3 regions of the Streptomyces sediminicola genome follow, and region 1 is predicted to be linked to each of the others. Evidence: riboswitches for the same ligand, from Rfam matches in the RefSeq annotation. Region 1 holds a riboswitch; each other region holds the start of a gene.
The links. Region 1 has a riboswitch for thiamine pyrophosphate ahead of thiO (glycine oxidase ThiO). Riboswitches for the same ligand answer to the same signal wherever they lie in the genome.
Positions count from the first base shown of each region.

Region 2: another riboswitch for thiamine pyrophosphate. It lies ahead of VM636_RS08375 (thiamine ABC transporter substrate-binding protein); the one in region 1 lies ahead of thiO (glycine oxidase ThiO).
Region 3: another riboswitch for thiamine pyrophosphate. It lies ahead of thiC (phosphomethylpyrimidine synthase ThiC); the one in region 1 lies ahead of thiO (glycine oxidase ThiO).

Region 1 is NZ_CP144555.1:5,104,636-5,111,128, forward strand. Features, by position in the region: gene pknB (Stk1 family PASTA domain-containing Ser/Thr kinase) at 1-458, opposite strand, end outside; gene VM636_RS22425 (thiazole synthase) at 653-1,450, opposite strand; gene thiS (sulfur carrier protein ThiS) at 1,453-1,665, opposite strand; gene thiO (glycine oxidase ThiO) at 1,662-2,846, opposite strand; TPP riboswitch at 2,844-2,955, opposite strand; gene VM636_RS22440 (hypothetical protein) at 3,007-3,396, shown strand; gene VM636_RS22445 (FAD-dependent oxidoreductase) at 3,472-4,713, shown strand; gene VM636_RS22450 (Rv2175c family DNA-binding protein) at 4,796-5,161, shown strand; gene thiE (thiamine phosphate synthase) at 5,303-5,956, shown strand; gene metF (methylenetetrahydrofolate reductase [NAD(P)H]) at 6,121-6,493, shown strand, end outside.
Region 2 is NZ_CP144555.1:1,961,597-1,968,089, forward strand. Features, by position in the region: gene VM636_RS08365 (ABC transporter ATP-binding protein) at 1-912, opposite strand, end outside; gene VM636_RS08370 (iron ABC transporter permease) at 915-2,516, opposite strand; gene VM636_RS08375 (thiamine ABC transporter substrate-binding protein) at 2,567-3,655, opposite strand; TPP riboswitch at 3,731-3,836, opposite strand; gene rlmN (23S rRNA (adenine(2503)-C(2))-methyltransferase RlmN) at 3,969-5,081, opposite strand; gene VM636_RS08385 (phosphatidate cytidylyltransferase) at 5,287-6,420, opposite strand; gene frr (ribosome recycling factor) at 6,420-6,493, opposite strand, start outside.
Region 3 is NZ_CP144555.1:3,544,678-3,551,170, forward strand. Features, by position in the region: gene VM636_RS15495 (DUF5326 family protein) at 1-152, shown strand, start outside; gene VM636_RS15500 (helix-turn-helix domain-containing protein) at 464-1,201, shown strand; gene VM636_RS15505 (SsgA family sporulation/cell division regulator) at 1,316-1,753, shown strand; gene VM636_RS15510 (YibE/F family protein) at 2,012-3,574, opposite strand; TPP riboswitch at 3,646-3,835, shown strand; gene thiC (phosphomethylpyrimidine synthase ThiC) at 3,829-5,667, shown strand; gene VM636_RS15520 (VWA domain-containing protein) at 5,756-6,493, shown strand, end outside.

The sequences.
Region 1 (6,493 bases):
CCGTCGTCCCCTATGAGCACGTTCTCCGGCTTCATGTCCCGGTGCACGAACCCGGCCCGGTGCGCGGCGCCGAGCGCGGCCAGCACCGGTTCCAGGATGCCGAAGGCCGCCCGGGGCTGGAGCGCCCCGCGCTCGCGCAGCACGTCGCGCAGGGTGCAGCCGGAGACGTACTCCATCGCCAGGTAGACGTAGGCCCCCTGGGCGCCCTGGTCGAAGACCTGGACGACGTTGGGGTGGTCGAGCCGGGCCGCCGACTTGGCCTCCCGGATGAAGCGCTCGACGAATGTCGCGTCGGTGGCGAGGCCCGGGTGCATCACCTTCAGCGCGAGCACGCGGTCGAGGCGGGTGTCCACGGCCCGGTAGACCGTGGCCATCCCGCCGACCGCGATCCGCGCCTCCACGCGGTACCGGCCGTCGAGCACCTGCCCGACCAGAGGGTCCTGAAGGGTCGTGTCCACGCAGGCGAGTGTACGAGCCGGAACGGACACCCGGCCGCCTCGCCCACGACCGGAACCCCCCTGAAGCCCACCTGTGACACACCCGGCCACCGGGGCCGGCCGCCGACGGCGCCCGGCCCGCGCGGCGCTCGCGTCCCGCCCGCGGTGCGCGGCCGGGGCCCGGCGGGGCCCCGCGCGGTGCGGGTGACGCCGGGCTACCGGAAGGCGGGCCGCTCCGGGTCCAGCTCCGCGAGGCCCCCGGCGGGCGACGACGCCTCGGCGAACCGCCGCCGGGGGATGCGCCCCGCCCGCCGCGCCAGCCGCCCGGCCTCCACCGCCGCCCGCATCGCGGACGCCATCAGCACCGGCTCCTGCGCCCGCGTCACCGCCGAGGCGAGCATCACACCCGCGCACCCCAGCTCCATCGCCAGCGCCGCGTCCGACGCCGTACCGGCGCCCGCGTCCAGGATCACCGGCACCCCGGCCCGCTCCACGATCAGCTCGAAGTTGTGCGGGTTGCGGATGCCGAGCCCGGAGCCGATCGGCGAGCCCAGCGGCATGACCGCCGCGCAGCCCACCTCCTCCAGCCGCCGCGCCAGCACCGGGTCGTCGTTGGTGTACGGCAGCACCGTGAACCCGTCGTCGACCAGCGTCTCGGCCGCCTCCAGCAGCTCGACCGGGTCCGGCAGCAGGGTCCGTTCGTCGGCGATGACCTCCAGCTTGACCAGGTCCGTGCCGAGCGCCTCCCGGGCCAGGCGCGCGGTGAGCACCGCCTCCCCGGCCGTGAAGCAGCCGGCCGTGTTCGGGAGCACCCGGATGCCCAGCCGCTCCAGCACCGACAGCACCGACCCGTGCACGGACGGGTCCACCCGGCGCATCGCCACCGTGGTCAGCTCGGTGCCGGAGGCGACCAGCGAGCGTTCCAGCACGTCCAGGCTGGGGGCCCCGCCGGTGCCCATGATCAGCCGGGAGGTGAACGTCGTACCGCCGAGGACGAAGGGGTCGTCGGCCATGGTCAGCCTCCCTGCACGGCGGTGAGGACCTCGACCCGGTCGCCCTCGGCGAGGGCGGTGGCGGACCAGCGGGCGCGCGGGACGACGGTCTCGTTGACGGCGGCGGCCACGCCCGAGGGCGCCGCGGTGAGGCTGCTCACCAGCGTGTCCAGGGCGGTGCCGGGAGCCACCTCGCGCGGCTCCCCGTTGACGCGGATCGTGACGTCGGTGCTCATACGGGCTGCTCCGTGGGTGCGGGGACGGCGGCGCCGAAGCGCCGGGGGGTGAAGGGACGTGCGACGGCGGGCGGCTCCCCGCCGGTGAGGATCTCGGCCATCACGTCGCCGGTGACGGGGGTCAGCAGGACGCCGTTGCGGTGGTGCCCGGTGGCCAGCAGCAGTCCCGGCAGCGCGGTGGCGCCGAGCAGCGGGGCGTTGTCGGGGGAGCCGGGGCGCAGGCCCGCCAGGGTCTCGGCCAGCGGCAGCTCCGTGATGCCCGGCACCAGCTCGTGGGCGTCGCGCAGCAGCTCGTAGACCCCGCCCGCGGTGACCGTCGTGTCCCAGCCCAGCTCCTCGCTGGTGGCGCCGACGACCAGCTCGCCGTTCTCCCGGGGCACCAGGTAGAGCGGGTTGCCGCGGACCACCGCGCGCACCGTGCGCCCGAGCAGCGGCCCGTGCGCCGACGGCATCGCCAGCCGCAGCACCTGGCCCTTGACCGGCCGCACCGGCGCACGCACCTCCTCGGGCACGCCCGCGAGCCGGCCGCTGAGACTGCCCGCGGCGAGCACCACCCGCCCGGCCGCCGGTTCCGTGCCGCCGGCCGTGACGACCCCCGTGGCCCGGTCCCCGGCGATGGTGAGCCGGACGGCCTCGTCGCGGTGGAAGACCACGCCCGCCCGTTCGCAGGCGACGACCAGCGCGCGGGCCAGCCGCCGGGGGTCGATCTGGTGGTCGCCTTCCACCCAGAGCCCCCCGCGCACGCCGGGCGCGAGCATCGGCTCCAGGCGCCGGCACTCCCGCCCTGGCAGCCAGGTGGACGCCAGCCCGCAGCGCTCCTGGAAGGCGTGCAGTTCCCGCAGGTGGGCGCGGTCGTCGGCGTCCAGGGCGACGGCCAGGGTGCCGCAGCGGCGGTAGCCGAGGTCGTGCCCGGTGGCCTCGGACAGCTCGGCGGCGAAGTCCGGGTACCGCTCGGCCGAGGCGAGGCCGAGCGCGAGCAGCGCCTGCTCGCCGTAGTGCAGTTCGGTGACGGGGGCGAGCATCCCGGCGGCCACCCGGGCGGCCCCGCCGCCCGGCGCGGGGTCCACGACGGCGGTGGCGAGCCCGCGCCGCGCGGCCCGCCAGGCCGTGACCAGCCCGATGATCCCGCCCCCGACGACGAGGACGTCCGAGGTGGACGGGGACGACGGTGGAGACGACATGGGCGTCCAGCCCCTCCCTTCGCCGGCATGATCCGGATCAGGTTCGTACGGTCGGAGGCCGCAAGCCTCCCTCTCAGCCCGGTGCGTCCGGGCTCCCGCGTGTGCCTTACGTTGGCCACCCTAGCCCGATGCCGTCCGTCCCAGTAAGGGAGCCTTCCGCGTGAACCGTCCCCCCGCCCCCGGCCCGGCCGCCCCCGCCCGACCGGCCCCGCCGTCCCTGGACGGCCGTGTCCTCGCCCCGGTCGCCGACCAGTCGGCCGGCCAGGTGGGCACCCGCACCCGGTTCGCCTACCACGAGCGGGACGGCGTCGTGTGGGCCGAGTACGAGGGCGGCGACGTCGTCCACGGGCGGCTGGTCGGCACCCGCGACGGCGACCGGCTCGACTTCCGGTACGTGCAGCTCCGCACCGACGGGACCACCGCCTCGGGCCACTGCCTGGCCACCGTCGTGGCACTGCCCGACGGGCGCCTGCGCCTGGAGGAGGACTGGGAGTGGGAGTCGGCCCCCGGCCGCGGCACCAGCGCGGTGGAGGAGGTCCGGGACGGGTAGCGGCACCGGCCCCTCCCGCCCGCCGACGGCACGTCAGGTGCCGGGGGTGACACGCCGGGTGTCTATGGTGAACGGGTGAGCGAGCAGACACGGGAACCGGGACGGGACACGGGAGCCGGCGTGGTCGTCGTCGGCGCGGGCATGGCGGGCGTGCAGACCGCCGTCGCGCTGCGCGAGGAGGGCTACCGGGGCACCGTCACCCTCATCGGCGCCGAGACCCACCGGCCCTACGACCGCCCCCCGCTCTCCAAGGCCGTGCTGCTCGGCACCGCCGAGGGCTCCGCCTTCGACATCGACTTCGACTCGCTCGGCGTCACCCTGCGGCTCGGCCACGAGGCGCTCGGCCTGCGCCCCGGCGACCACGTCCTGGACACCACCGAGGGGCCCGTGCCCTACGACGCCCTCGTCCTCGCCACCGGCGCCGAACCGCTGCGGCTGCCCGGCGCCGGGGACGCGCCCGGCGTCCACCTGCTGCGCACCCTCGACGACGCCGCCCGGCTCCGCCCCGTCCTCGAACGGCAGCACGACGTCGTCGTCGTCGGCGCCGGCTGGATCGGCGCCGAGTTCGCCACCGCCGCCCGCGAGGCGGGGTGCGAGGTGACCGTCGTGGAGGCCGCCGACCGGCCGCTCGCGGGCGCGCTGCCCGCCGAGGTCACCGCCCCCATGGCCGCCTGGTACGCCGACAGCGGCGCCGCCCTGCGCACCCACGCGCGCGTGGCGCGCGTCGAGCCCGGCACGGCCGTCCTGGACGACGGCACCCGCCTGCCGGCCGGCGCGGTCCTCGTCGGCATCGGCGCCCGGCCCGCCACCGGCTGGCTTGCCGGCTCCGGCATCGCCCTCGGCGCGTACGGCGAGGTCCCGGCCGACGAGCGGCTGCGCACCACCGCCCCGGACGTCTACGCGGTCGGCGACTGCGCCTCCTTCCCCTCCCGCCGCTACGGCGAGCGGCTGCTCGTGCACCACTGGGACAACGCCCTCCAGGGCCCCCGCACGGTCGCCGCGAACATCGTCGCCGCCGGCGCGGGGCGGGCCCCGGCGGTCTACGACCCGGTGCCCTACTTCTGGTCCGAGCAGTTCGGGCGCTTCGTCCAGTACGCGGGCCACCACCCGGCCGCCGACACCCTGCTGTGGCGCGGCGACCCGGCCGGGCCCGCCTGGACGGTCTGCTGGCTGCGCGGGGACCGGCTCGTCGCCCTGCTGGCCGTCGGCCGCCCCCGGGACCTCGCCCAGGGCCGCCGCCTGATCGAGGCGGGCACGCCGGTGGACCCGGTGCTGCTCGCCGACCCGGCCCGGCCGCTGAAGTCCGCGACCGCCTGACCGGGCGGGTCCGTCCCGGGGGCGCCCCCGGGACGGACCCGCCCGGTTTCCGGCTGTCGGTGGCGGATGGCAGGCTGGAGGGGTGACCGAGATTGACGCGAAGATTGATGCGCTCGTACCCGACTGGCTCACCGTTCCCGACATCGCCGAGCGGTTCGGCGTCGAGGTGACCCGGGTGCGGCAGCTGATCAAGGAAGGCCAGCTCATCGCCGTACGCCGCGGCGAGAACCGGGCGCTGCACGTCCCGGCGGCCTTCATCGACGGCGACAAGGTCGTCAAGGGCCTCACCGGCACGCTGACCCTGCTGCGGGACGACGGCTTCACGCCCGAGGAAATGGTGGAGTGGCTCTTCACCCCGGACCCCAGCCTGCCCGGTACCCCGGCCCAGGCCCTCGCCGAGAACCGCGGGACGGAGGTGAAGCGCCGCGCCCAGGCGCTCGCCGTCTGACCCGTGGCGCACACCGCCCGACGCCCGGCCCGTGGACCGGCGGGGGAGCACCCCGGCCGGTCCGCGGGCCGTGGCGCGGGCCCGCATCCGCCGCCGCGCCCCGCGCCGGCCCGTACGACACCCAACCTGGGGGGACCCCGCATGTCCGACAGTTCCGCGCGCGCCCGGCTCGCCGACGCCCGCCTCTACCTGTGCACCGACGCCCGGACGGCCCAGGGCGACCTGCCCGCGTTCCTGGACGTGGTGCTGGCCGCAGGCGTCGACATCGTGCAGTTGCGCGACAAGGGCATGGAGGCCGCCGAGGAACTGGAGCACCTGGAGGTCTTCGCCGAGGCGTGCGCGCGGCACGGCAAGCTTCTCGCGGTCAACGACCGGGCCGACGTCGCCCACGCCGCCGGCGCCGACGTGCTCCACCTCGGGCAGGGCGACCTCCCGGTGCCGGCCGCCCGCCGGATCCTCGGCGACGGCGTGCTCGTCGGCCGCTCCACGCACTCGGCCGCCGAGGCCGAGGCCGCCGCCGTCCAGGAGGGCGTGGACTACTTCTGCACCGGCCCGTGCTGGCCGACCCCCACCAAACCCGGCCGCCCAGCCCCCGGACTGGACCTCGTGCGCCACACCGCCGCCCTCGGCACCGGCCGCCCCTGGTTCGCCATCGGCGGCATCGACCTCACGACCCTCGACCAGGTGCTGGAGGCGGGCGCCCGGCGGGCCGTCGTCGTCCGGGCGATCACCGAGGCGGACGATCCGGGCGCCGCGGCGGCCGAGTTCGCCCACCGGCTCCGCGAGGCCCCCTGAGCCACGCCCTCCTCCGGGCCCGGCGCGCCCGGGTCCGGGGTCTCCGGGAGGCCGCCGGGCCCCCGGGGGCGGCGAAGTGTCCACAAGGTGGACGACAAATCGACAATGCGGGCAAAATCCCCGGTCCGGTTGGGGGACCGCCGTCCCGTGGCTAACCTGCCCGTATGGCCCTCGGAACCGCATCGACCAGGACGGATCGCGCCCGCACCGTGCGCGAGATCCTGGCCGCCGGCAAGACCACGTACTCGTTCGAGTTCTCCGCGCCGAAGACCCCCAAGGGCGAGAAGAACCTGTGGAGCGCGCTGCGCAGAGTCGAGGCGGTGGCACCGGACTTCGTCTCCGTCACCTACGGCGCGGGCGGTTCCACCCGCGCGGGCACCGTCAAGGAGACCGAGCAGATCGTCTCCGACACCACCCTGACCCCGGTCGCCCACCTGACCGCGGTCGACCACTCCGTCGCCGAACTGCGCAACATCATCGGGCAGTACGCCGACGCCGGCATCCGCAACATGCTCGCCGTGCGCGGCGACCCGCCGG
Region 2 (6,493 bases), 3.1 Mb from region 1:
CGGCCGCAGGAGGACGGTGACGTGGGTGCCGCGGAAGGTGCGCGCGGTGACGGTGCAGCGCAGGCCCGCCCCGGCCTCGACCAGACGGACGCCGGCCGGGCGGACCAGCAGCGTACGGGCGCCCTGCGGGGCGTTCCGCGGGACCGGCACCTTGCCCCACGGGGTGTCCGCGGCCTCGCCCGTGACGGTCGCCCCGACCACGTTGTCGAAGCCGAGGAAGCGCGCCACGAAGGCGTCGGCGGGCCGCTGCCACACCTCCAGCGGCGTGCCCGACTGGGCGATCTGCCCGTCCCGCATCACCACCACCCGGTCGGCCAGCGCGAACGCCTCGCCCTGGTCGTGCGTCACGGCGAGCACGGTGGTCCCCAGCCGGCCGAACAGCTCCCGCAGTTCCACCACGAGCCGTTCGCGCAGGGAGCGGTCGAGCTGGCCCAGCGGTTCGTCCAGCATCAGCAACCGGGGCCGCGGCGCGAGGGCGCGGGCCAGCGCCACCCGCTGCTGCTCGCCGCCGGACAGGGCGGCCACCGCTCTGCGGGCCGCGCCGGGCAGACCGACCAGCTCCAGCAACTCCGCGGTCCGGGCCTGCTGTTCGGCCCGGGACGCGCCCCGCATCCGGGGCCCGAAGGCGACGTTTCCGGCCACGTCCCGCTGCGGGAAGAGCTGGTGGTCCTGGAACATCAGCCCGACCTCCCGCCGGTGCGCCGGCACCCCGTCCTGGTCCCGTCCGTCGAGCAGCACCCGCCCGGCGTCCAGCGGCTGGAGCCCGGCGACGGCGCGCAGCAGCGTGGATTTGCCGCTGCCGCTCGGCCCGAGCACGCACACCACCTGGTGTTCGGCGACGTCGAGGTCGACGGCGTCGAGCACGGCCCGCCCGCCGAAGCGGACGGTCGCCTCCCGCAGACTCAGCAACATCCCTAGAACTCCCCGCCCCGATCGGTGCGCAGCCGCTCCAGCACCAGCAGGGCCACCGCGCACACCACCATCAGAATCGTCGAAAGGGCCATCGCCTGGCCGTAGTTCATCTGTCCCGGCCGGCCCAGCAGCCGGGCCACCGCGACCGGCAGCGTCGGGTTGTCCGGCCGCGCGATGAACACCGTCGCGCCGAACTCGCCGAGCGACACGGCGAACGCGAAACCGGCCGCGATCAGCAACGCCCGCCGCACCAGCGGCAGATCGACCTCGCGCCACACCCGCCAGGGGGACGCGCCGAGCACCGCCGCGGCCTCCCGCAGCCGTCCGTCCACCGCGCGCAGCACCGGCAGCATCGTCCGCACCACGAACGGCACGCCGACCAGGGCCTGGGCCAGCGGCACCAGGAGCCAGGAGGAGCGCAGGTCCAGCGGGGGTTCGTCCAGGGCGATGAGGAAACCGAAGCCGACGGTGACCGCGGAGACGCCGAGCGGCAGCATCAGCAGGGCGTCGAAGCCGCGTACCAGGCGGCCCGCGTCGCGCCGGGCGAGCGCGGCGGCGGCCAGGGCGCCGATCACCACGGCGATGGCGGTGGCGGCGAGCGCGTAGCGCAGGGAGTTGCCGACGGCGTCGATGGGCGGCACGAGGAAGGCGCCGCCGTCCTCGCGGGTCAGCGCCCGGTAGTAGCCGAAGCCGGGGGCGGCGAGTGACCGTTCGACCAGGACGGCGAGCGGCAGCACCAGCAGTACGGCGATGGTGGCCAGCACCCCGCCGAGCAGCGCCCACTGGCCGGCGCCGCGCGGCCGGCGCGCGGTGCCCGCGGGATCGACCAGCCGGAGGGCGCTCTCGCGGCGCCGCACCGTCCAGGCGTGCACGGCGAGGACGGCGCCGACCGCGGCGAACTGGACCAGGGTCAGCACGGCGGCCGTGGACAGGTCGAAGACCTGCGAGGTCTGCCGGTAGATCTCCACCTCCAGGGTGGAGAAGGCGGGCCCGCCGAGGATCTGGACGACGGCGAAGGAGGTGAAGGTGAACAGGAACACCATCAGCGCGGCGGCGGCCACGGCGGGGCCGAGCGCCGGGAGCGTCACCCGGCGCCAGGCGGCGAGCCGGGAGGCGCCGAGCATCCGCGCGGCCTCTTCCTGGCGGGGGTCGAGCTGGGACCAGAGTCCGCCGACGGTGCGGACGACGACCGCGTAGTTGAAGAAGACGTGGGCGAGCAGGATCGCCCACACGGTGGTGTCCAGGCGCACCCCCCACAGTTCGTCGAGGAGCCCGCCGCGCCCGACCAGGGCGAGGAAGGCGGTGCCCACGACGACGGTCGGCAGCACGAACGGCACGGTCACCACGGCCCGCAGGACCTGTTTGCCGGGGAAGTCGAGGCGGGCGAAGGCGTAGGCGCCGGGCAGCGCGATCAGCAGGGTGAGCGCGGTGGAGACGAGCGCCTGCCAGGTGGTGAACCACAGCACCTGCCGGATGCCGGGCTCGGCCAGCACCTCGGCGAACCGCCCGAACCGCCAGGTGCCGTCGGCCGTGAGGCCCCGGGCGACGATGGCCGCGACGGGGTAGGCGAAGAACACCGCGAAGAACGCGGCGGGCCCGGCCATCAGGGCGAGCCGCGCCGCGTTCCCGCTCCGCCGGCGGGCGGGGCGGGCGCTCACTTCAGGACGAGCGAGGACCACGAGGTGACCCACTGGTCACGGTGTTCGGCGATCTTCGCGGGGGCCATCGTCCGCGGGTCCTCGACCTTGGGGGCGAACTCGGTGAACTCCGCGGGCAGCCCGGCGTCCGGGTTCACCGGGTGGACGAACATGTTGAGCGGCATGTCCTCCTGGAACTCCCGGCCGATCAGGAAGTCGATGAACGCCTTGCCGCCCTCCGGGTTCTTCGCGTGGGCCAGCAGGCCGGCGAACTCGATCTGCCGGAAGCAGGTGCCGGTCGCCACGCCGGTGGGCGCGGTGTCCGGGCGGGGCTCGGCGTAGATCACCTCGACGGGCGGCGAGGACGCGTAGGAGACGACCAGCGGACGGTCGCCCTTGGCCTCCTTGCCGCCGGCCGATCCGGAGAACTCCTCGTTGTACGCCTGCTCCCAGCCGTCGACGACCTTGACGCCGTTGGCCTTGAGCTTCTTCCAGTAGTCCGTCCAGCCCTGGTCGCCGTAGCGGGCGGCGGTGCCGAGCAGGAAGCCGAGGCCGGGCGAGGAGGTGGCGGCGTTCTCGGTGACGAGGAGGTCCTTGTACTCGGGCTTGACCAGGTCGTCGAAGGTCTCCGGCGGCGCCAGCTCGTGCCGCTCGAAGTACGCCTTGTCGTAGTTGACGCAGATGTCGCCGTAGTCGACGGGCGTGACCCGGTGTTCGTCGCCGTCGACCCGGTAGCGCTCGTCGATCGCGTCGAGCCCCTTGGCCGCGTACGGCTGGAACAGGCCGTTGTCGAGCGCCCGGGAGAGCAGCGTGTTGTCGACGCCGAAGAAGACGTCGCCCTGCGGGTTGTCCTTGGTGAGGATGGCCTTGTTGACGGCCTGTCCGGCCTCGCCGTCCTCCAGGACCCGGACCTTGTAGCCGGAACTCTTCTCGAAGGCGGCGATGACGTCCTTCGAGGCGGCCCACGAGTCGTGGCTGACCAGGGTCACCGTCTTGGCGCCGCCGGCACCGGAACCGGTGTCCGAGCCGCCGGACGATCCGCACGCGGACAGCGTGACCAGGCCCAGCCCGGCGGCCAGGACGGTGACCTTGCGGGTGATGCTCACTGATTCCTCCTGGGGTTCCAGAAGGAGACGCGGCCCTGCCCGGGTCCCTCGCGGGGCCCGGGCAGGACGCAGCAGCTTGAGTGGTGACCGATCTCCCTACCCAGAATGACCTGGGCGAGGTTCGGAGGGTCTGCGGCCGGTGCCGCACTCTCAGCGCTGTGGCGCTCCCCTGTCGGAATATGAAGATGTCGGGATGTGGAGTTGTCGGCGCGGGACACCGCCCCGGCACACGCACACGGCACTGTATGCCGTACACCGTATTCCGTGAACCGTATGTCGTGAACCGTATGAAGATGTCCCCGCGTCGGCCAGACTACCTCTCGCTCGCGGCGAGCTGGCCACAGGCCCCGTCGATCTCCTGGCCCCGGGTGTCCCGGATGGTCACCGGCACGCCGTGCGCCGCGATCGCCTCCACGAACGCCTTCTCGTCCTCGGGCCGCGACGCGGTCCACTTCGAGCCGGGTGTCGGGTTGAGCGGGATCAGGTTGACGTGCACGGGCTTGCCCTTGAGCAGCCGGCCGAGCCGGTCACCGCGCCACGCCTGGTCGTTGATTTCCCGGATCAGCGCGTACTCGATGGAGAGCCGCCGCCCGGACTTCGCCGCGTACGCGAAGCCCGCCTCCAGCACCTCCCGCACCTTCCACCGGGTGTTGACCGGGACGAGGGTGTCACGCAGCTCGTCGTCGGGGGCGTGCAGCGAGATCGCCAGACGGCACTTGAAGCCCTCGTCCAAGAAGCGGTGGATGGCGGGGACCAGACCGACGGTGGAGACGGTGATGCCCCGCTGCGACAGGCCGAGGCCGTCCGGCTCGGGGTCGGTGAGCCGGCGGATGGCGCCGACGACCCGCCGGTAGTTGGCGAGCGGCTCGCCCATACCCATGAACACGATGTTGCTGAGCCGGGCCGGTCCGCCGGGGACCTCGCCGTCGCGCAGGGCACGCATGCCGTCCACGATCTGGTGCACGATCTCGGCCGTCGACAGGTTCCGGTCCAGGCCCGCCTGCCCGGTCGCGCAGAACGGGCAGTTCATGCCGCAGCCCGCCTGGGAGCTGATGCACATGGTCACCCGGTCCGGGTAGCGCATCAGGACGGACTCGACGAGGGTGCCGTCGAAGAGGCGCCACAGCGTCTTGCGGGTGGTTCCCTCGTCCGTCGACAGATGCCGCACGACCGTCATCAGCTCGGGCAGCAGCGCCTCCCGGAGTCCCTCGCGGGCGCGCGCCGGGATGTCGGTCCACTGCTCCGGGTCGTGCGCGTAGCGCGCGAAGTAGTGCTGGGAGAGCTGCCGGGCACGGAACGGCTTCTCACCGATCGCGGCGACGGCCTCCTTGCGCTCGGCCGGCGTGAGATCGGCGAGGTGACGCGGCGGACGCTGCGCCCCGCGGGGCGCGACGAAGGTGAGCTCACCGGGGACGGGTCGGGCCACGGTCGGGCAACTCCTCTGGACGACGGGCCTACGGCACCCCCGCGCACGGCGGGAAGACGGCAAGGCCATGCCGGAGCCAGGAGACCTCACGGGACCGTCCCCGCCGACGGTCACCGGCCGCGGAAGCGGGCCGGCGGAAGCGGCGGGAACACGGGAAAGGGCCCGCGGACAGCGCCACGGGCCCTTCCAGCGTACCCGATGCCTGTCAACCCGATCCGACGAAGAGCACCAGCAGCAGCCACACCACCGGCGCCGTCGGCAGCAGGGAGTCCAGCCGGTCCATGATGCCGCCGTGCCCCGGCAGCAGCGTGCCCATGTCCTTGATGCCCAGATCGCGCTTGATCATGGACTCGCCCAGGTCGCCCAGCGTGGCGCTGGCCGCGACCGCGAGCCCCAGCAGCAGCCCCTGCCACCAGGAACCGCCGTCGATCAGGAACTGCGTGCACAGCGCGCCCGCCGCCATGGCGAAGGCCACCGCGCCGATCAGGCCCTCCCGGGTCTTGCCGGGGCTGATGCGCGGGGCCAGCTTGGTCCGGCCGAACCGCCAGCCGACCGCGTACGCCCCGGTGTCGCTGACCACCGTCAGCACCAGGAAGGTCAGCACGCGCCAGGCGCCGTCGTCGGCGGCGAGCATCATGGTGACGAACGTGGCGAGGAACGGCACGTAGAACGCGGCGAACACGCCCGCCGTGACATCCCGCAGGTAGTCCTGCGGCGGTCGCGCCATCCGCCACACCAGCACCGCCAGCGCGGTCAGCGCCATGGCGATCCACGCGCCCTCGGCGCCCCGCGCGTACCCGGCGACGACCATGGCCGCGCCGCCCACCGCCAGCGGCACCAGGGGCGCCTTGACGCCCTTGCGCTCCTCCAGCCGCGAGGTCAGCTCCCACAGCCCCACGACCACGGCGACCGCGACCACGGCGACGAAGACGGCCTTGACGACGAAGAGCGACGCGACGATCACCGCGCCGAGCCCCACGCCGACCCCTATCGCGGCCCCCAGGTCCCGCCCCGCGCTCTTCTTCTGCGGCGGCCCGGCGGCCGGCTGCGGGGTGTCGGGCATGGGCTCCGGATTCTGCGGCGCCGCCGGGTACGGCCGCGCGGGCGGGGTGTCGTCGCGGAAGAGGGGACCACCGTGCCCGGCGGCCCCCCGGTCGTCCTGGTCACCGCCGTGTCCGTGTCCGGGGACGCCGGGGACGACGGGCATGGGGCGGGTCTGCTGCGCCTGGTGCGCATCGTGGGCGGGCCCCGCCGGGGCGGTGGCCCCCTGGGCAGGCCCCTGGTCGGGCGGCCCCCCGTACCCGGCGTGTGGCGGCGCTCCCCAGGAAGAGTGGTTCATCAGACCTCGAGCAGTTCGGCTTCCTTGTGCTTCAGGAGCTCGTCCACCTGCGCCACGTACTTCGCGGTGGTGT
Region 3 (6,493 bases), 1.6 Mb from region 1:
TCATCGCCCTGGTCGTGTTCGGCAGCCTGATAGCGACGGTGCTCAGCGTCGTGATCGGACTGCTCTTCAAGGTGCTGGTCTTCGTGGCACTCGTCGGCGGACTGATCTACGTCGTGCGCCGGTTCACGTCGGGTTCCTCGTCGCGCTGGTGAGGGGAGCGGGGCCGCGGCAGGGGTGACGAGGGAACCTCCGGGTCCCTCGCCCGGGGGAAGTTTCCGGTACGGACGGCCGATGACCGGTGACCGAGGGTTAGAGTCCGAGACTCCCGCGGGGGCCACCCCGCGAGCGGCGTACCCCCCACCCCGTGTGCCCCGCACGGGCCCCTCCGCTTCCCCGGGAGTGATCCTTGGCCACGACCGACACCGCCCGAGCGGCGCCGCACGCACTCCCCGTGCAGACGCACGGGACACCGCGCACCGCTCTCCCCTCCCCCTCCTCTGCCGCCGAGCCGCCGCCCGCCACCCTGATCGGTTCCGTCCAGCGGGCGATGCGCCTGCTGGAATGCGTCGCCGCGCACGGATACGGCGCCCCCGCCAAGCAACTCGCGCGGGAGACGGGACTCGCGCTGCCCACCGCCTACCACCTGTTGCGCACCCTCGTCCACGAGGGCTATCTGCGCCGGGAGAAGGGCCTGTTCTTCCTCGGCGAGGCGGCCGAGCGGCTGAGCCGCAGCGGCGTCGAGCAGAAACGTCGCAGCATCGTCGTCGACGCTTTGTCGAACTGGCGGGACGCGATCGACGCCCCCGTGTACTACGCCGTGTACCGCGCCGGTGAGGTCGAGGTCGTCGGCGTCTCGGACACGCCGGAGCACCCGGCGGTCGAGGAGTGGGCCGATTTCCGGGAGACCGCGCACGCGCACGCCGTCGGGCTCTGTCTGCTGTCGCAACTGGACGAGGCGGGCCGGCGCGACCACCTCCGACGCTACCCGGTGCAACCCGTCACCCCCTATACGGTGCGTGACCGGCACAGCGTGTTGACGCGGCTGGAACGGCTGCCGCGAATGGCTCCGGTGACGGAACACCAGGAGTACGCGCTGGGCTACGTTTGCGCCGCGATCCCCGTCACCGTGGGCTCCACCCCGGCCGCGGTGGCCCTCTCCCTCCCCGCTCACCAGGCCGGCCGGCTGCTTCCGACGGTGCGCCGGCTGCAGCACGAGATGGGCCGGCTGCTGGGTCCGCTCGCGCCCTCTATCACTATCTGAAAACTCACTCCTTGTGATCTGGTGTGTACGTTAAGCAAGATGCCACCAGTGTAAGAAGTTTGGTTCCAGGTGTGATTTTCCCGGACAGTCGACGGCGAATGACGGGGTAGGCGAATGGGCGAGTCTGTGCAGGCAGAGGTCATGATGAGCTTTCTCGTGTCCGAGGAGCTGTCGTTCCGCATTCCGGTGGAGCTGAGGTACGAGACCTCCGATCCCTATGCCGTACGGCTGACGTTCCATCTCCCCGGAGACGCCCCGGTGACCTGGACCTTCGGCCGGGAACTGCTGGTGGACGGCGTCGCCATGCCGTGTGGCGACGGCGATGTGCGCATCGCGCCGGTCGATCCGGAGCCGCTGGCCGAGGTGCTCATCCGGCTGCAGGTGGGCAGCGACCAGGCGCTGTTCCGGTCCTCCGCGGCGCCCCTGGTGGCCTTCCTCGACCGGACGGACAAGCTGGTGCCGCTGGGGCAGGAGGGCGCGCTCGCCGACTTCGACGCGCACCTCGACGAGGCCCTGGACCGCATCCTGGCCGAGGAGCAGAGCGCCGGGTGAACGGCGACGGCGCCCGGGTGGCGGTGACCTAGGCCGCGACGGGCCGCCGAACTGTGCAGGAACGCTTCTGCCGGTCTGCGTGGCCGTCGCGGCAGCCTCTGGAGCGGCGGGGCACCCAGCCGGCGCCAAAGACGACCGGCCCGCCACCGGCAGCGAAGAACGGCGGCCCCGAGGAACGGGTGGCTCCGAAGAACGGTGGCCCGTGGCTCCCCGCCACGGGCCACCGGTGCTCCGCCGGACCGCAGGGGCCCGGCGGGATCAACGCTTCCGGCGGCGTCCCCGCCCGCCGCGCCCCTGCGCCCCGGCCCCGGACGGCCCGGGGACGCCGGCGACGGCGGGTACCGCCCCGCCCGCCTCCCGGCGGTCGGCGGAGACGACCAGCGCGGCGAGCGCCGTGGTCACCGGGACCGAGGCCACCAGGCCGATGGACCCGACCAGGGTGCGCACGATCTCCTCCGCGACCAGCTCGCTGTTGGCGACCGCCCCCACGCTGCTCTGCGCGATGGAGAACAGCAGCAGCAGGGGGAGCGCGGCACCCGCGTAGGCGAGCACCAGCGTGTTGACGACGGACGCGATGTGGTCGCGGCCGATCCGGATGCCCGCCTGGTAGAGCCCCCGCCAGCCCATTGTCGGGTTGGCCTCGTGCAGTTCCCAGACGGCCGAGGTCTGGGTGACGGTCACGTCGTCGAGGACGCCGAGCGAGCCGATGATCACCCCGGCGAGCAGCAGACCGCTCATGTCGATGTGCGGGTACAGGCCGTGGATCAGGCCGGTGTTGTCGTCCGTGTTGCCGGTGAGCGCCGCCCAGCCGATGAACAGCGAGCCCAGGACCCCGATCAGCAACAGCGAGATCAGGGTGCCCAGGACGGCCACGGAGGTGCGGGCGGAGAGTCCGTGGCACAGATAGAGGGCGATCAGCATGATGGCGCTGGACCCCACGACCGCCACCAGCAACGGGTTGGAGCCCTGGAGGATCGCGGGGAGGACGAAGAAGTTCAGCAGCAGGAAGCTGATGGCGAGGGCGACCAGCGCCATCAGTCCGCGCAGCCGTCCGACGACCACCACCGCCACGGCGAAGATGCCGGCCAGCAGGGCCAGCGGCAGCCGGCGGTTGACGTCGGTCACCGAGTACTGGAGGTCCTTCGGGGCGGAGGGCTCGTAGGCGACCACCACCTGCTCGTCCTGGTGGAGCTGGCGCGACTGGTCCGGCTGCACGATCTCGGTGAACGTGCGGCCCTTGTCCTTGCCGGTGTCGACGCGGATCGTCGCCCGCTTGCACGTGCCGTTCGCCTGCTGGACCGCCGAGGAGCCCTCCGCGGTGGAGGTGTCCCCGGTCGGGACGGCTCCCGAGGCGTTGACGGACGAGCAGCTCACCTCGACCACCTTGGTGACGGTGGCCTCTTGGGTCTGCCGGTCGAAGCCGACGCCGGTGCGCTCGTGCGGCGGTGCCCCGCCCGGCCAGAGCACCACGAGGCCGACCAGCACCGCCGTGGCGAAGGGGATGAGGATCGCGGCGATGACCTTCCGCAGGTGGCGGGAGACCGGCGCCGCGGGACCATGGCCGTGCCCGTGTGAGTGCCCGTGTGAGTGCCCGTGTCCGCCACCGGGGCCGTGCCCGCCTCCACCGTGCCCGCCCCCGCCGTGCCCGCCGGATCCGTCACCGCCCGTCGGCCGGCCAGGGAAACCCGCTGGTCCGGAGGCCGGGTTCGTGTCGAAGGCCCAGTCCCGCCCGCGGTCCGTCGCGTGGCGGCCGTCGTCTTCGGCACCCGGCCCACGGCGGGGGTCGTGCGGCGGAGGCGGAGGATGATGCGTCGTGGTCACCGCCCGATCATCGCAAGAAGGGGAGGGGCCCTCTGGTCACCGCGCCCGAATTGAGGCTAGCGTGGGGGCACCTTTGTACACGCGGGAGCTCGGAGCACCGGGCTGAGAGGGCGCTGACCTCCGTCCCAGCGACGTTTCACATGAAACATCACCGAAGACGAGTGATGTTTCACACGAAGCGCCGGCGGACGGAAGCCGCTGCGTCGACCGCCGAACCTGTTACCGGGTAATGCCGGCGTAGGGAGCTTGGTCTCATGGCCATCAAGGACGCACGCACGCCTGCCTCCACGCAGAACGTCACGGAGTCGACGACGGAGACGAAGGGACCGGAGTCGACCGCCGGGGAGGCCGGGAAGTCCATCGGCTGGCACAAGGCGTACGTCGAGGGTTCGCGCCCCGACCTGCGCGTGCCGGTCCGTCAGGTGCACCTCACCAACGGAGAGTCGGTCACGCTCTACGACACCTCGGGTCCGTACACCGACCCGTCCGTCGAGACCGACGTCCGCAGGGGCCTGCCGCCGCTGCGGGAGAACTGGATCGTCGCCCGCGGCGACACGGAGGAGTACGCGGGCCGCCCCGTCCGCCCCGAGGACGACGGAATCAAGCACACGTCCCCCCGCGGGGGCCTGCGCAACCTCGACGCGGTCTTCCCCGGCCGCCCGCGCCAGCCGCGCCGGGGCCGCGCCGGCACCGCGGTGACACAACTCGCGTACGCGCGCCGGGGCGAGGTCACACCCGAGATGGAGTACGTGGCCATCCGGGAGAACGTCGCGCCGGAGGTGGTCCGCGAGGAGATCGCGGCGGGCCGGGCGGTGCTGCCGGCCAACGTCAACCACCCGGAGATCGAGCCGATGATCATCGGCAAGCGGTTCCTGGTGAAGGTCAACGCCAACATCGGCAACTCCGCGGTGACCTCCTCCATCGAGGAGGAGGTCGAGAAGATGACCTGGGCCACCCGCTGGGGCGCGGACACCGTGATGGACCTCTCCACGGGCCGCAACATCCACACCACCCGCGAGTGGGTGCTGCGCAACTCCCCCGTCCCCATCGGCACCGTGCCGCTCTACCAGGCGCTGGAGAAGGTCGACGGCAAGGCCGAGGAGCTGAGCTGGGAGATCTACAAGGACACGGTCATCGAGCAGGCCGAGCAGGGCGTCGACTACATGACCGTCCACGCCGGCGTCCGCCTGCCGTACGTGCCGCTCACCGCGAACCGGAAGACCGGCATCGTCTCGCGCGGCGGCTCCATCATGGCCGCGTGGTGCCTCGCGCACCACAAGGAGTCGTTCCTCTACGAGAACTTCGAGGAACTCTGCGAGATCCTCGCCGCCTACGACGTCACCTACTCGCTGGGCGACGGACTGCGGCCGGGCTCCATCGCGGACGCCAACGACAAGGCGCAGTTCGCGGAGTTGCACACGCTGGGCGAGCTGAACCGCATCGCCAAGCGGCACCACGTGCAGACCATGATCGAGGGGCCGGGCCATGTCCCCATGCACAAGATCAAGGAGAACGTCGACCTCCAGCAGGAGATCTGCGAGGAAGCCCCGTTCTACACGCTCGGCCCGCTGACGACGGACGTCGCCCCGGCGTACGACCACATCACCTCGGGCATCGGCGCCGCGATGATCGCCTGGTGGGGCACGGCCATGCTCTGCTACGTCACCCCCAAGGAGCACCTGGGCCTGCCCAACCGCGACGACGTCAAGACCGGCGTCATCACCTACAAGATCGCGGCTCACGCGGCCGACCTCGCCAAGGGCCACCCAGGTGCGCAGGAGTGGGACGACGCGCTGTCGGACGCGCGCTTCGAGTTCCGCTGGGAGGACCAGTTCAACCTGTCCCTCGACCCGGACACGGCACGGGAGTTCCACGACGAGACGCTGCCGGCGGAACCCGCCAAGACCGCGCACTTCTGCTCGATGTGCGGGCCGAAGTTCTGCTCGATGAAGATCAGCCAGAGCATCACCGAGCGGTTCGGCGGTGATGCGGCCGACGGGGCCACGGCCGAGGAGGTGGCCGAGGGCATGATGCAGAAGTCGAAGGAGTTCGCGGCGAGCGGGAACCGGGTGTACCTGCCCCTCGCCGACTGAGGTCCCGTCCGGACCCGGTGGACGGGGAGGGGACGGTCTCCCGGGGCCGCCCCTCCCTCTGCCGGGGCCGGCTCGGCACACTGGTCCCATGACTGCCACCTCTCTGAGCAAGGGTGCCAACCTCGCCGTCGACTCCCCCGTGGTCCGCGTCGAACTCGCCTGGTCGGCCGGGCCCGGCGTGCCCGAGGTCGACGCCTCGGCGCTGCTGCTCACCTCGGCCGGCCGGGTCCGCGGCGACGAGGACTTCGTCTTCTTCAACCAGCCACGCCACGCCTCCGGCGCGGTGCGGCACCTGGGGCGCCGTTCCGCGGGCGGAGCCACGGCCGACGCCGTCGAGGTGGACCTCCGTGCGCTGGAGCCGGAGGTGGAGCGGGTCGTGCTGTGCGCCTCGGCCGACGGCGGGACCTTCGGCCGGGTGCCGGGGCTGTCACTGCGGCTGCTGGACGCCGGGACCGGGACCGAACTGGCCCGGTTCGACATGACGGCGGGTACGGAGACCGCGCTGATCGGGGGCGAGCTGTACCGACGGCAGGGCCGGTGGAAGTTCCGCGCGGTCGGCCAGGGCTATGCCGCGGGGCTCGCCGGGCTGGCCACCGACTTCGGCATCACGGTCGACGAGGGGGCACCGGCACAGGCCCCCGACACGACGCCGGCGCCTCCGGCACAGCCACCCGCCGCTGCGACCGCGCCCCCGGCGCGGACGCCTCCCGCCCCGCCACCGGGTCCCCTCCCTCCGGCTTCCGCCGCCGAACCCGCCGGACGGTACGTCCCGACACCCCCGCCACCGCACGTGCCGCCCACTCCACCCGCACCACCCACGCCCCAC